DNA from 2 places in the Leisingera sp. G5_S3_59_S7 genome. Region 1 is predicted to be linked to the other one. Evidence: riboswitches for the same ligand, from Rfam matches in the RefSeq annotation. Region 1 holds a riboswitch; the other holds the start of a gene.
What was found. Region 1 has a riboswitch for thiamine pyrophosphate ahead of thiB (thiamine ABC transporter substrate binding subunit). Riboswitches for the same ligand answer to the same signal wherever they lie in the genome.
Positions count from the first base shown of each region.

Region 2: it holds a riboswitch for thiamine pyrophosphate, as region 1 does, so the genes downstream of both, thiC (phosphomethylpyrimidine synthase ThiC) here and thiB (thiamine ABC transporter substrate binding subunit) in region 1, are expected to answer to the same signal.

Region 1 is NZ_JBQKUH010000002.1:140,364-146,224, forward strand. It holds gene ACTRWG_RS01965 (DMT family transporter) at 1-79, opposite strand, end outside; gene ACTRWG_RS01970 (malonate--CoA ligase) at 175-1,677, shown strand; gene ACTRWG_RS01975 (cation efflux transmembrane domain-containing protein) at 1,766-2,404, opposite strand; gene ACTRWG_RS01980 (MerR family transcriptional regulator) at 2,478-2,894, shown strand; gene aroC (chorismate synthase) at 2,973-4,073, opposite strand; TPP riboswitch at 4,306-4,397, shown strand; gene thiB (thiamine ABC transporter substrate binding subunit) at 4,430-5,407, shown strand; gene ACTRWG_RS01995 (thiamine/thiamine pyrophosphate ABC transporter permease ThiP) at 5,383-5,861, shown strand, end outside.
Region 2 is NZ_JBQKUH010000013.1:37,696-43,556, reverse strand. It holds gene bioB (biotin synthase BioB) at 1-928, opposite strand, end outside; TPP riboswitch at 1,142-1,270, shown strand; gene thiC (phosphomethylpyrimidine synthase ThiC) at 1,408-3,222, shown strand; gene ACTRWG_RS08455 (FAD-dependent oxidoreductase) at 3,219-4,187, shown strand; gene thiS (sulfur carrier protein ThiS) at 4,156-4,353, shown strand; gene ACTRWG_RS08445 (thiazole synthase) at 4,355-5,122, shown strand; gene ACTRWG_RS08440 (thiamine phosphate synthase) at 5,122-5,727, shown strand; gene ACTRWG_RS08435 (ThiF family adenylyltransferase) at 5,724-5,861, shown strand, end outside.

The DNA.
Region 1 (5,861 bases):
GCGCAGTGAACAGCGCAATCGCGGTGACTTTCAGCAGGACCGCCAGCACAGGCCGATGCGATGTTAACGATTTCGCCATGCCGCGACCCTGCGCTCAAGCGCCGCAAAGATCAATGGCTTGATTTCGCTCCAACGCCGGGCGCAAATGGCGCCGGTTTAGACAGGAGCCCGCTTATGTATGACGCCAATCACCTGATCCGCCAGCTGCGCGAGTCCTCTCTGGGGCGTGAATACGATGTTTTTGCCCGCCTGCCGGACGGGAGCACGGTGACCTTTGGCGCGCTGTTTGCTGGCGCGGAACGGATGGCGGCGGCGCTGGCGGCCCAGGGGGTTCAGCCGGGCGACCGGGTGGCAGTGCAGGTCCAGAAAACCATTCGGGCGATTGAGCTTTACCTCGGCACAGTTATGGCCGGCGGCATTTTCCTGCCCTTGAACACCGCCTACACCGGGCCTGAGGTCGTTTATTTCGTTGGCGACGCGACGCCCCGGGTCGTGGTCTGCGATCCTGCGCGGCTGGAGGAGATCAGCGCAATCTCGGGCGCGGCGGAGGTTCTGACACTGGATGCGGCCGGGCAGGGCACCTTGCGTGATCTGGCGGACGGGCAGGGCGGCTTTGATCCGGTGGCCCGGCAGGCGGATGATCTTGCGGCGATCCTTTATACCTCCGGCACAACCGGCCGCTCAAAGGGGGCGATGCTGAGCCATGCGAACCTGGCCTCCAACTCGCTGACCCTGCGCGACACCTGGCGGTTCACCAAGGACGACGTGCTGATCCACGCGCTGCCGATCTTCCACACCCACGGGCTGTTTGTGGCGACCAATGTGGCGCTGCTCTCAGGCGCCCAGGTGGTTTTCTTGCCCGGCTTTGACGCCGATGCCATCCTTGAGGCGATGCCTTCGGCCACGGCGCTGATGGGGGTGCCAACATTCTATACCCGCCTGCTGACGGATGCGCGGCTGACGCGCGAGCGCGCTGCAAAAATGCGTCTGTTCATCTCCGGCTCTGCGCCCTTGCTGGTGGACACACATGAGCAATGGGAGGCCCGCACCGGCCACCGCATCCTGGAACGCTACGGGATGACCGAAACCAACATGAGCACCTCGAACCCTTATGAGGGCGAGCGCCGCGCGGGCACCGTAGGCTTCCCGCTGCCGGGGGTGGAGGCGCGGGTCATGAGGGACGGCGCCGAGGTGGCGGCTGGGGAGATCGGCGTGCTGGAGGTGCGCGGGCCGAATGTGTTTCAGGGCTATTGGCAGATGCCGGAAAAGACGGCGGAGGAGCTGCGTCCAGACGGCTGGTTTATCACCGGCGACATGGCAAGGATCGACGCCGACGGCTATGTCACCATTGTCGGGCGCGAGAAGGATCTGATCATCACCGGCGGCTTCAATGTCTACCCCAAGGAGGTCGAGAGCCTGATCGACGACCTGCCCGGTGTTCTGGAAAGCGCCGTCATCGGCGTGCCGCATTCCGATTTCGGCGAGGGCGTGGTGGCCGTGGTTGTGCCGGAGGGCGAGGGCACCAGCGTTGAGGCGATAACGGCCGCGCTCTCTGGCCAGCTGGCCAAGTTCAAACAGCCCAAGGAGATCATCCTGCTGGACGCGCTGCCGCGCAACACCATGGGCAAGGTGCAGAAGAAAGCCCTGCGCAAGGAATACGCAGGGCTTTTCTGCTAGTTTTCACCCACCCGGGCCGACGGCCCGGGCAGCGACCGTCCGTCCCCACGGGCGGGCGCTTCGCTTCCGCCCGCGGACGGTCTCTGCCCTAGTGCTGATGCGCTTCTGCGTGCGCCTCTTCTTCGCGCCATTCCCGCACCGCCTGCACCAGGATCTGGAAGGCGGAGTTCAGGAACAGACCGCCCATGATGCCGGCCACAATGAGGTCCGGCCAGCCGGTTGCGGTGCCCCAGACGCCAAGCGCCGCGATCATCACCGCCACATTGCCGATGGCGTCATTGCGCGAGCACAACCAGACAGAGCGCACATTGGCGTCGCCGTCCTTGTAGCGGGCCAGCAGCATGACCGAAATCAGGTTGGCCGCCAGCGCCATAAAGCCGATAACCCCCATGATCTGCGCCTGCGGCACGCCCACATAGAACACCTGATAGACCGTGGAGCCAAACACCCATGCGCCCATCAGCAGCAGGCTGATGCCCTTGCCCAGGGCCGCCAGTGCCCGGGTGCGCAGGGTGGCGCCGATCACCGCCAGCGAAATGCCATAGGTCAGCGCATCGCCCAGAAAGTCCAACGCGTCCGCCTTCAAGGCCTGGCTGCCGGACAGCTGGCCCGCCCCCATTTCCACCGCGAACATGCCGGCATTGATGGCGATCACCAGCCAAAGCCTGCGTTTATAGTCCGCCGATACCCCGTCAAACCGGGCCTCATGATTGCAGCAGCCTGCCATTGCTCTTGTCCTCATTCCTGATTCGGGATCAATGTAGGGCCTCTAGTCACTAGAGCTTCAAGAGGTTTCTGCCATGTTTTCCATCGGTCAGCTGTCCAAGGCCACTGGGGTGAAGGTGCCCACGATCCGCTATTACGAGGAGGTCGGCCTGCTGCCGCAGCCGGGCCGCAATGCCGGCAACCAGCGCCGCTACGGGCAGGATGGCATGGACGCGCTGGGCTTTATCAAGCACGCTCGCGACCTCGGCTTTTCGCTGGAGGACATCAAGGCGTTGATGGGCCTGGACGGGCATCTGGGCGATGACTGCGCCGAAGCCGACCGGATTGCCCGCAGCCAGCTGGCCAATGTCCGCGACCGGATCCGCAAGCTGGAGCAACTGGCGACCGAGCTGGAACGGATCAGCCACCTGTGCGATGGCGGCAACGGCGGCTGCTGCAAGGTGCTGACCGCGCTCGGCGACCACAGCCAATGCGCGGGCGAGCACGGTTGAGCGGCAAAAAAGGCGAAGCATGCAGCTGCAAACTTCGCCCTTGGAAAACGCAAAATCGTCCCTTTTAGAGCCTAAAATCTAGCCAATCCGGCCCTGGTTTTCACCGATCTGGCCGCGGTGCAGCAACAGATGGTCCAAAACCACGCAGGCCATCATCGCCTCGGCTACCGGCACCGCGCGGATGCCGACGCAGGGGTCGTGGCGGCCCTTGGTGATCACCTCGGTGGCGGAGCCGTCCTTGCGGATCGACTTGCGCGGGGTAAGAATCGAGGAGGTCGGCTTCACCGCAAAGCGCACCACCACGTCCTGCCCGGTGGAGATCCCGCCCAGGATGCCGCCGGCGTGGTTGGAAGAGTACTCGGGGCCGTTTTCACCCATGAAGATCTCATCAGCGTTTTCCGAACCTTTGAGGCGTGCGGCATTCATGCCCTCGCCGATTTCCACGCCCTTCACGGCGTTGATCGACATCATCGCGGCGGCCAGATCGGTGTCCAGCTTGCCATAAACCGGCGCGCCGATGCCGGCGGGAACGCCGCGGGCGACGACCTCAACTACGGCGCCCACCGAGTCGTGGTCTTTACGCAGGCGCTGCAGGTAGTCTTCCCACTCCTGCACCGCGCCTGCGTCGGGGATCCAGAAATCGTTCTGGTCAATCGCGCCCCAGTCAAAGCGGCTGCGGTCGATCTCCAGCTCGCCCATTCGGGTCATGTAGCCCTTGATCTCCAGCCCCGGCACCAGCGCCTTGATTGCTTCACGTGCAACACCGCCGGCTGCCACCCGCGCTGCCGTTTCGCGGGCAGAGGAGCGGCCGCCGCCGCGGTAGTCGCGGTTGCCGTATTTCTGGAAATAGGTGATGTCGGCATGGCCCGGACGGAAGGTCTGGGAAATCTCTCCGTAATCCTTGGAGCGCTGATCGGTGTTTTCGATCATCAGCTGGATCGGCGTGCCGGTGGACATGCCGTCGAACACGCCGGACAGGATCTTCACCGCGTCCGGCTCATTGCGCTGGGTGGTGTTCTTGTTCTGGCCTGGGCGGCGCTTGTCGAGCCACTGCTGCAGCATTTCCGGCTCCAGCGGCACATTCGGCGGGCAGCCGTCGACGGTGGCGCCAAGCGCGGGCCCGTGGCTCTCGCCCCAGGTGGTGACGCGGAAGAGGTGTCCAAAGCTGTTCATCGACATGAGGCGCGGTCTCCTTTGCGGGACGTGCTTAGCGGGCAGGGGGCTGTGCCTCAAGCGGATTCCTCTGCGGCAAAGGCGAGAGGGGGCGCTGCCCCCGCCGCCTGGGGCGGCTCCCCCGGGATATTTTCAGCCAGATGAACAAGGGGCCGGTGCTGGCAGCGGTCCAGTTTCACCAAGCCTTAGGTCCTGGCGGGGCTTTGGCTTGTCATTGCTGCGGCTGGGGCCTAATGTCCGCGCCACCTCGGGGTGCGCGCGAGCGCTGAGATGACACCCGTTGAACCTGAACCGGATCACACCGGCGGAGGGAAGGTACTGGACAGCCTCCACCCTTGCCCAAAGCCGCAAAGGAGGATGGCATGAAACATCTTGCATTTGCAGCGGGACTGCTTGGCGCCTCGGCAGCCTTTGCCGAAACGCCCGAACTCACTGTTTATACTTATGACAGCTTTGTTTCCGACTGGGGCCCCGGCCCGGCAGTGGAGAAGGCCTTTGAAGAGGTCTGCGGCTGCGACCTGAAACTGGTAAGCGCAGGCGACGGTGCCGCGCTCCTGGCGCGGATCAAGCTGGAGGGCGCGCGTTCCGACGCCGACGTGGTGCTGGGTCTCGACACCAACCTGACCGCTGCGGCCAAGGAAACCGGCCTGTTTGCCGAGCATTCGGTCAGCGCCGACTATGCAATGCCGGTAGACTGGAACGACGCGACATTTGTGCCGTATGACTGGGGCTACTTCGCCTTTGTTCATAACGCCGATGCCGCAGCGCCTGCGGATTTCAAGGCGCTGGCGGCCAGCGACAAGAGGATCGTTATTCAGGACCCGCGGTCCTCGACCCCCGGGCTGGGTCTGCTCTTGTGGGTCAAGGCCGCCTATGGCGACGAGGCGCCGGAGATCTGGAAGGGCCTGTCCGACAATGTCGTGACCGTGACCAAGGGCTGGTCCGAGGCCTACGGCATGTTCCTGGAAGGCGAGGCCGACATGGTTCTCTCCTACACCACCTCGCCCGCCTACCATCTGATTGCGGAGGAAGACGGCTCCAAGGCGGCGGCAGCCTTTGATGAGGGTCACTACATGCAGGTGGAAGTTGCCGGTAAACTGGCGAACACCGACCAGCCGGAGCTGGCCGACCAGTTCCTGGCCTTCATGGTGTCCGATGCGTTCCAGTCGGTCATCCCGACCACCAACTGGATGTATCCGGCGGTCACCCCGGCAGCAGGCCTGCCGGAAGGCTTTGAGACCCTGATCGCACCGGGAAAATCCCTGCTGCTGAGCGAAGCTGAGGCAGCGGAAGTGCGCGATGCGGCGCTGGACGAATGGCTGGACGCGCTCAGCCAGTAAGCGCCTTTCCCGGGATCAGCGCGGCCCTGCTGGTGGCAGCGCTGATCCTTGGAACCCTTGGGGCTGTTGCGCTCAGGGCTGAGGCTGGCACCGGGTTTGGCGCCAGCGACTGGGCCGCGCTGCGGTTCACTCTGACCCAGGCAAGCCTGTCGGCCCTTCTGAGTGTTGGTCTTGCCGCCCCGGTCGCCCGCGCGCTGGCGCGGCGGCGGTTTCCGGGGCGGAGCCTGCTGATTGCGCTGTTAGGGGCGCCCTTCATTCTTCCGGTCATTGTCGCGATTCTTGGCCTGCTTTCGGTCTTTGGGCGGGCTGGCTGGCTGAGCAGCCTGCTGGGTCTGTTCGGGCTGGAGCCGGTGCAGATCTACGGGCTGCACGGGGTGGTGCTGGCGCATGTGTTCTTCAACCTGCCGCTGGCGACCCGGCTGATCCTGCAGGGCTGGCAGGAGATCCCCGCCGA
Region 2 (5,861 bases), on a different contig from region 1:
CGAACAGCTGCTGGTCCTTGTCCTCTTCGGGGTTGTCGGCAGTCAGCAGCGTGTCGCCGACAAAGATCGAGTTGGCCCCGGCAAAGAAGCACATCGCCTGCATCTCGTCCGACATATCGGTGCGGCCTGCGGACAGGCGCACGTGCGATTTCGGCATCAGAATGCGGGCCAGAGCAACCGAGCGGACGAATTCGATCGGGTCCAGCTTCTCGACATTGGCCAGCGGCGTATCGGCGATCGGGATCAGCATGTTGACCGGCACCGAATCCGGGTGCACCTCCAGCGTCGCCAGCGCCAGCATCATATCGATACGGTCCAGCTGCTGCTCGCCCATGCCGACGATGCCGCCGGAGCACACCTTGATGCCCGCCTCGCGCACTCGGTTCAGGGTGTCGATCCGGTCGGCGAAGGTGCGGGTGGTGATGATCTCGGAGTAGTAGCGCTCCGAGGTGTCGATGTTGTGGTTGTAATAATCGAGACCGGCGTCGCGCAGGCGGAACACCTGTTCCTCGTCCAGCATGCCCAGGGTCATGCAGGTTTCCATACCCAGGTCCTTGACGCCCTGCACCATCGCCTCCAGAGCCGCCATGTCGCGGTCCTTGGGAGAGCGCCAGGCGGCGCCCATGCAGTAACGGGTGGCGCCGCCTTCCTTAGCTTTCTTGGCCTCGGCGATCACACGCTGAACCTCGATCAGCTTGGAGGCCGAGAGCTGCGCGCCGTTGCGCGCCGACTGCGAGCAATAGGCGCAATCCTCGGCGCAGCCGCCGGTCTTGATGCTGAGCAGCTTGGATTTCTGCACCTGATTGGGGTCGAAATACTGCCGGTGCACGGTGTGCGCCTGAAACAGCAAGTCCATGAATGGCTTATTGTAAATCGCTTCCGCTTCCTCGCGGGTCCAGTCGGTGCGGATGGGTGCAGCGTCCAGCATGCTGTCTCCTGTTCTCTATACCTGTTGGCCATGCGCGGATGGCGTTGCTGGTTTTTATAGATAATTTTGCAGCCGCCGATCAAGCATCAAAGCTGCGCTGCAGCGATTTGCCTCAAAAACCCGCCCATAAGTCCAGTATCACGCTGATACTAATACCAAAAAATAATCTACAAAGATTCCGGTTGACGCGAACCCCGCCCCTCCCCTAGCCCTATAGGCACGCAGGGGAGTCCCGCCCAAGGGACTGAGAGGCGTCATGGTGCGGGGTATCCCGGACCGGCGGCGCGACCCTTTGAACCTGACCCAGTTGATACTGGCGTAGGAAGCAAGAAGCATCGCACGGCGCCCCGGCGGCAAGCGCTGTTTCGGACAGGCAGCATGCGTGCACCGGCCGTACACCGGCTGTACACCCCCCTGCCCGTTTTCCTCCGTCCCGGCTCAATTGGTGTTTTTGAACCGAAGCCCCGGAGGAACACCAGATGAACGTCCCCAATCCCAAGATCACCACGGGCGCCCTGCCCGCATCGCGCAAGATCTATGTCAGCGGCGAGGTCCACCAGGACATCCGCGTGCCAATGCGTGAGATCTCCACCCACCCTACCGCGGGCGAGGCGCCGTTGCCGGTCTATGACAGCTCCGGCCCCTACACCGACCCGGACGTGCTGACCGACATCCGCCAGGGCCTGCCGCAGCTGCGCCGCCAGTGGATTGAGGCGCGCGGCGACGTCGAGAGCTACCAGGGCCGCGATGTGAAGCCGGAGGACAATGGATTTGTCGAGGGCGACCGGCTGACGCCTGAGTTCCCGGTGAGACCCGCCCCCCTGCGCGGCAAGGACGGCAAGGCGCCGACCCAGCTGGCCTATGCCCGTGCGGGCATCATCACACCGGAGATGGAATTTGTGGCGATCCGCGAAAACCAGCTGCGCGAGCTGTCGCCGTGCTACGCGAACCGTGACGGCAATGACTTCGGCGCCAACATCCCCGACTACGTGACGCCGGAATTCGTGCGCCAGGAAATCGCCGCGGGCCGCGCCATCATCCCGGCCAACATCAACCACCCGGAAATCGAGCCGATGATCATCGGCCGCAATTTTAAGGTGAAGATCAACGCCAACATGGGCACCTCTGCCGTCACCTCCTCGATGGAGGAAGAGGTCGACAAGCTGGTCTGGGCGATCCGCTGGGGGGCTGATACGGTGATGGACCTGTCGACAGGCCGCAACATCCACAACACCCGCGAATGGATCGTGCGCAACTCTCCGGTTCCGATCGGCACCGTGCCGATCTACCAGGCGCTGGAAAAGGTGAACGGCATCGCCGAGGACCTGACGTGGGAGGTGTTCCGCGACACGCTGATCGAGCAGGCGGAACAGGGCGTCGACTATTTTACCATCCATGCCGGTGTGCGGCTGCACATGGTGCCGATGACGGTGAACCGGGTGACGGGGATCGTCTCGCGCGGCGGCTCGATCATGGCGAAGTGGTGCCTGCATCACCACAAGGAGAGCTTCCTCTATGAGCATTTCGAGGACATCTGCGACATCTGCCGCCAGTATGACGTCTCCTTCTCGCTGGGCGATGGCTTGCGCCCCGGCTCCATCGCAGACGCCAATGACGAGGCGCAATTTGCCGAGCTCGAAACCCTGGGCGAGTTGACCAAGATCGCCTGGGCCAAGGATTGCCAGGTGATGATCGAGGGTCCGGGCCATGTCGCCATGCACAAGATCAAGGAGAACATGGACAAGCAGCTGGAGTGCTGCCACGAGGCGCCGTTCTACACGCTGGGGCCGCTGACCACTGATATCGCGCCGGGTTATGACCATATCACCTCCGGCATCGGGGCGGCGATGATCGGCTGGTTCGGCTGTGCAATGCTGTGCTACGTGACACCGAAGGAGCATCTTGGCCTGCCCGACCGCGACGATGTGAAGACGGGGGTGATCACCTACAAGATCGCTGCCCATGCTGCCGACCTCGCCAAGGGGCTGCCGGGCGCCCAGCGCCGCGACGATGCGCTGAGCCGCGCGCGGTTCGAGTTCCGCTGGGAGGATCAGTTCAACCTGTCGCTGGACCCGGACACCGCGCGCGAGTTCCACGACCAGACCCTGCCGAAACAGGCCCATAAGGTCGCGCATTTCTGCTCCATGTGCGGGCCGAAGTTCTGCTCCATGCGGATCAGCCACGACATCCGCGCCGAGGCGCAGAAAGAGGGCATGGAGGCGATGGCCGCCAAGTTCCGCGAGGGCGGTGAGCTCTATGTCCCTGCTGCCGAAGCTGTGGAACCGGCGGAATGATCACCATCGCAGGCGCGGGCCTCGCCGGTCTCGCCTGCGCCTATGAACTGGCGCAGCGCGGGGCGGCGGTCACCGTTTATGAGCGGGGCGAGGCGCCCGGGGCCGGCAGCGTCGCGCGCTTTGCAGGCGGCATGCTGGCGCCCTGGTGCGAACGCGAAAGCGCCGAGGAGGAGGTGATCACCCTCGGCAGCCGCGCCTTCGATTGGTGGGCCAAGGTCACAACGGTCCACAGGCGCGGCACGCTGGTGGTGGCGCCTGCCCGCGACCGGGCGGAGCTGACCCGTTTCGCCCGCCGCACGTCAGGCCACCGGGGTGTGGACGGGGCGGAGATTGCCAAGCTGGAACCGGCGTTGACGGGGCGGTTTGCGCAAGGGCTGTTCTTTGAGCAGGAGGCGCATCTGGACCCGCGGCGCGCGCTGCGCGATCTGAGCGCCAAGGTGCAGGCGATGGGGGTGGAGATCCGCTATGGCACCCCTGCCCCGGCCCGCGTCACGCTGGATTGCACCGGGATGGCGGCACCGCTGCCCGGCTTGCGCCCGGTGCGCGGCGAGATGGCCATCCTGTATTGCCCGGAGGTGGAGATCAGCCGCACCCTGCGGCTGCTGCACCCGCGGATGCCGCTCTACCTCGTTCCGCGCGGGGACGGGTATTTCATGATCGGCGGCACCATGATCGAGAGCAGCTCTGACCGGCCCATCTCCCTGCGCTCGCTCAACGAACTGCTGAGCGCGGCCTTTGCCCTGCACCCCGCCTTTGCCGAGGCCAGCGTGGCGGAGACCGGCGCGGGCCTGCGTCCGGCCTTTCCGGACAACCTGCCGCGGCTGACCGAACAGGACGGCACGCTCTGCCTCAATGGCCTTTACCGGCACGGCTTTCTGCTTGCCCCCGCGATGGCGCAAGCCGCGGCACGCCGCCTGTTACAGGAGACATCAGATGAAGATCATCGTGAACGCCGAACCGCGTGACGTATCCGCAACCGATCTGAAGACGGCTCTGCACGAGCTGGGCTTTGCCTCCTCGGTCGTGGCCACCGCGTTGAACGGCACCTTTGTGGCCCGCGGCAAGCGGGAAGAGGTGCAGCTGTCCGAGGGCGACCGGCTGGAAGTGCTGGCCCCGATGCAGGGAGGATGAGATGAAAGTTTACGGAACAGAGATCACCTCGCGCCTTTTCCTGGGCACCGCGCAATATCCTTCACCCGCAGTGCTGGCCGGGGCGATACAGTCCAGCGGCACGGAGGTCATCACCGTGTCCCTGCGCCGCGAGACCGCCGATGGCTCCGGCGCCGGGTTCTGGGAGAGCCTGCGGAAAACCGGCTGCCGCATCCTGCCTAATACCGCCGGCTGCCATTCAGTGCAGGAGGCGGTGACCACCGCCCGTATGGCACGGGAGCTGTTTGATACCCCTTGGATCAAACTGGAGGTGATCGGCCATTCCGACACTCTGCAGCCGGATGTTTTTGGGCTGGTGGAGGCGGCGCGGGTGCTGAGCAGAGAGGGTTTCCAAGTTTTTCCCTATACCACGGACGATCTGGTGGTGGGGGAAAAGCTGCTGGACGCCGGCTGTGAAGTGCTGATGCCCTGGGGAGCGCCTATCGGTTCCGGCCAGGGGCTGCGCAACCCGGACGCCCTGCGCACGATGCGCGCGCATTTCACCGGTGTGCCGCTGATTGTCGATGCCGGCATCGGGCGGCCGTCGGACGCTGCCCAGGCAATGGAGTTGGGTATGGATGCGGTCCTGTTGAACACCGCCGTGGCCAAGGCCGGCGACCCCGCCGGGATGGCCCGCGCGATGGCGCTGGCTATTGAGGCCGGGCGTTTGGGATATGAGGCCGATCCGATGGAGCCGCGCGACATGGCGGTGCCCTCCACCCCGGTGCTGGGCCTGGCGGAGTTTGCATGATGGAGCGTTTCTATCTGATCGTGGGCCATGTCGGCCGGCTGGAGCTGCTTGTCCCCCAAGGGGCGAAACTGGTGCAGCTGCGCATCAAGGATGAGCCGGAGGCCGAGGTGCGCCGCCAGATCGCCCGCGCCCGCGACTTTTGCGCGGTGCATGGCGCGCAGCTGGTGGTGAATGACTATTGGCAGGCGGCCTTGGACCTGAATTGCAACTTCGTCCACCTGGGGCAGGAGGACATGGACACCGCCGATTTCGCCGCGCTGCGCCGCAAGGGGGTTCGGTTCGGGCTGTCGACACATGACGAGGGGGAGCTGGACCGCGCCCTATCACTCAACCCGGCATATGTGGCACTGGGGCCGGTCTATCCGACATTGCTGAAGAAGATGAAATGGGGACCGCAGGGTCTGGAGCGGGTCGCGCGCTGGAAGCAAATGGCGGGAAAGACCCCTTTGGTCGCGATTGGCGGGCTGACGCCAGAGCGGCTGCCGGGGGTCTTTGCCGCAGGGGCCGACAGCGCCGCGGTGGTGACTGATATCCAGCTGGCGGACGACCCCGAGGCGCGCACCCGCGAATGGGTGGAGGCCTGCCGCGCAAAGGAGCCCGCATGAGCCGCTACGCGCGCCAGATGATCCTGCCGGAGGTCGGTGCGGAGGGTCAGGAGCGGCTGGCAAGCGCCCATGTGCTGGTGGTGGGCGCAGGCGGGCTGGGCTGCCCGGTGCTGCAATATCTGGGCGGGGCCGGA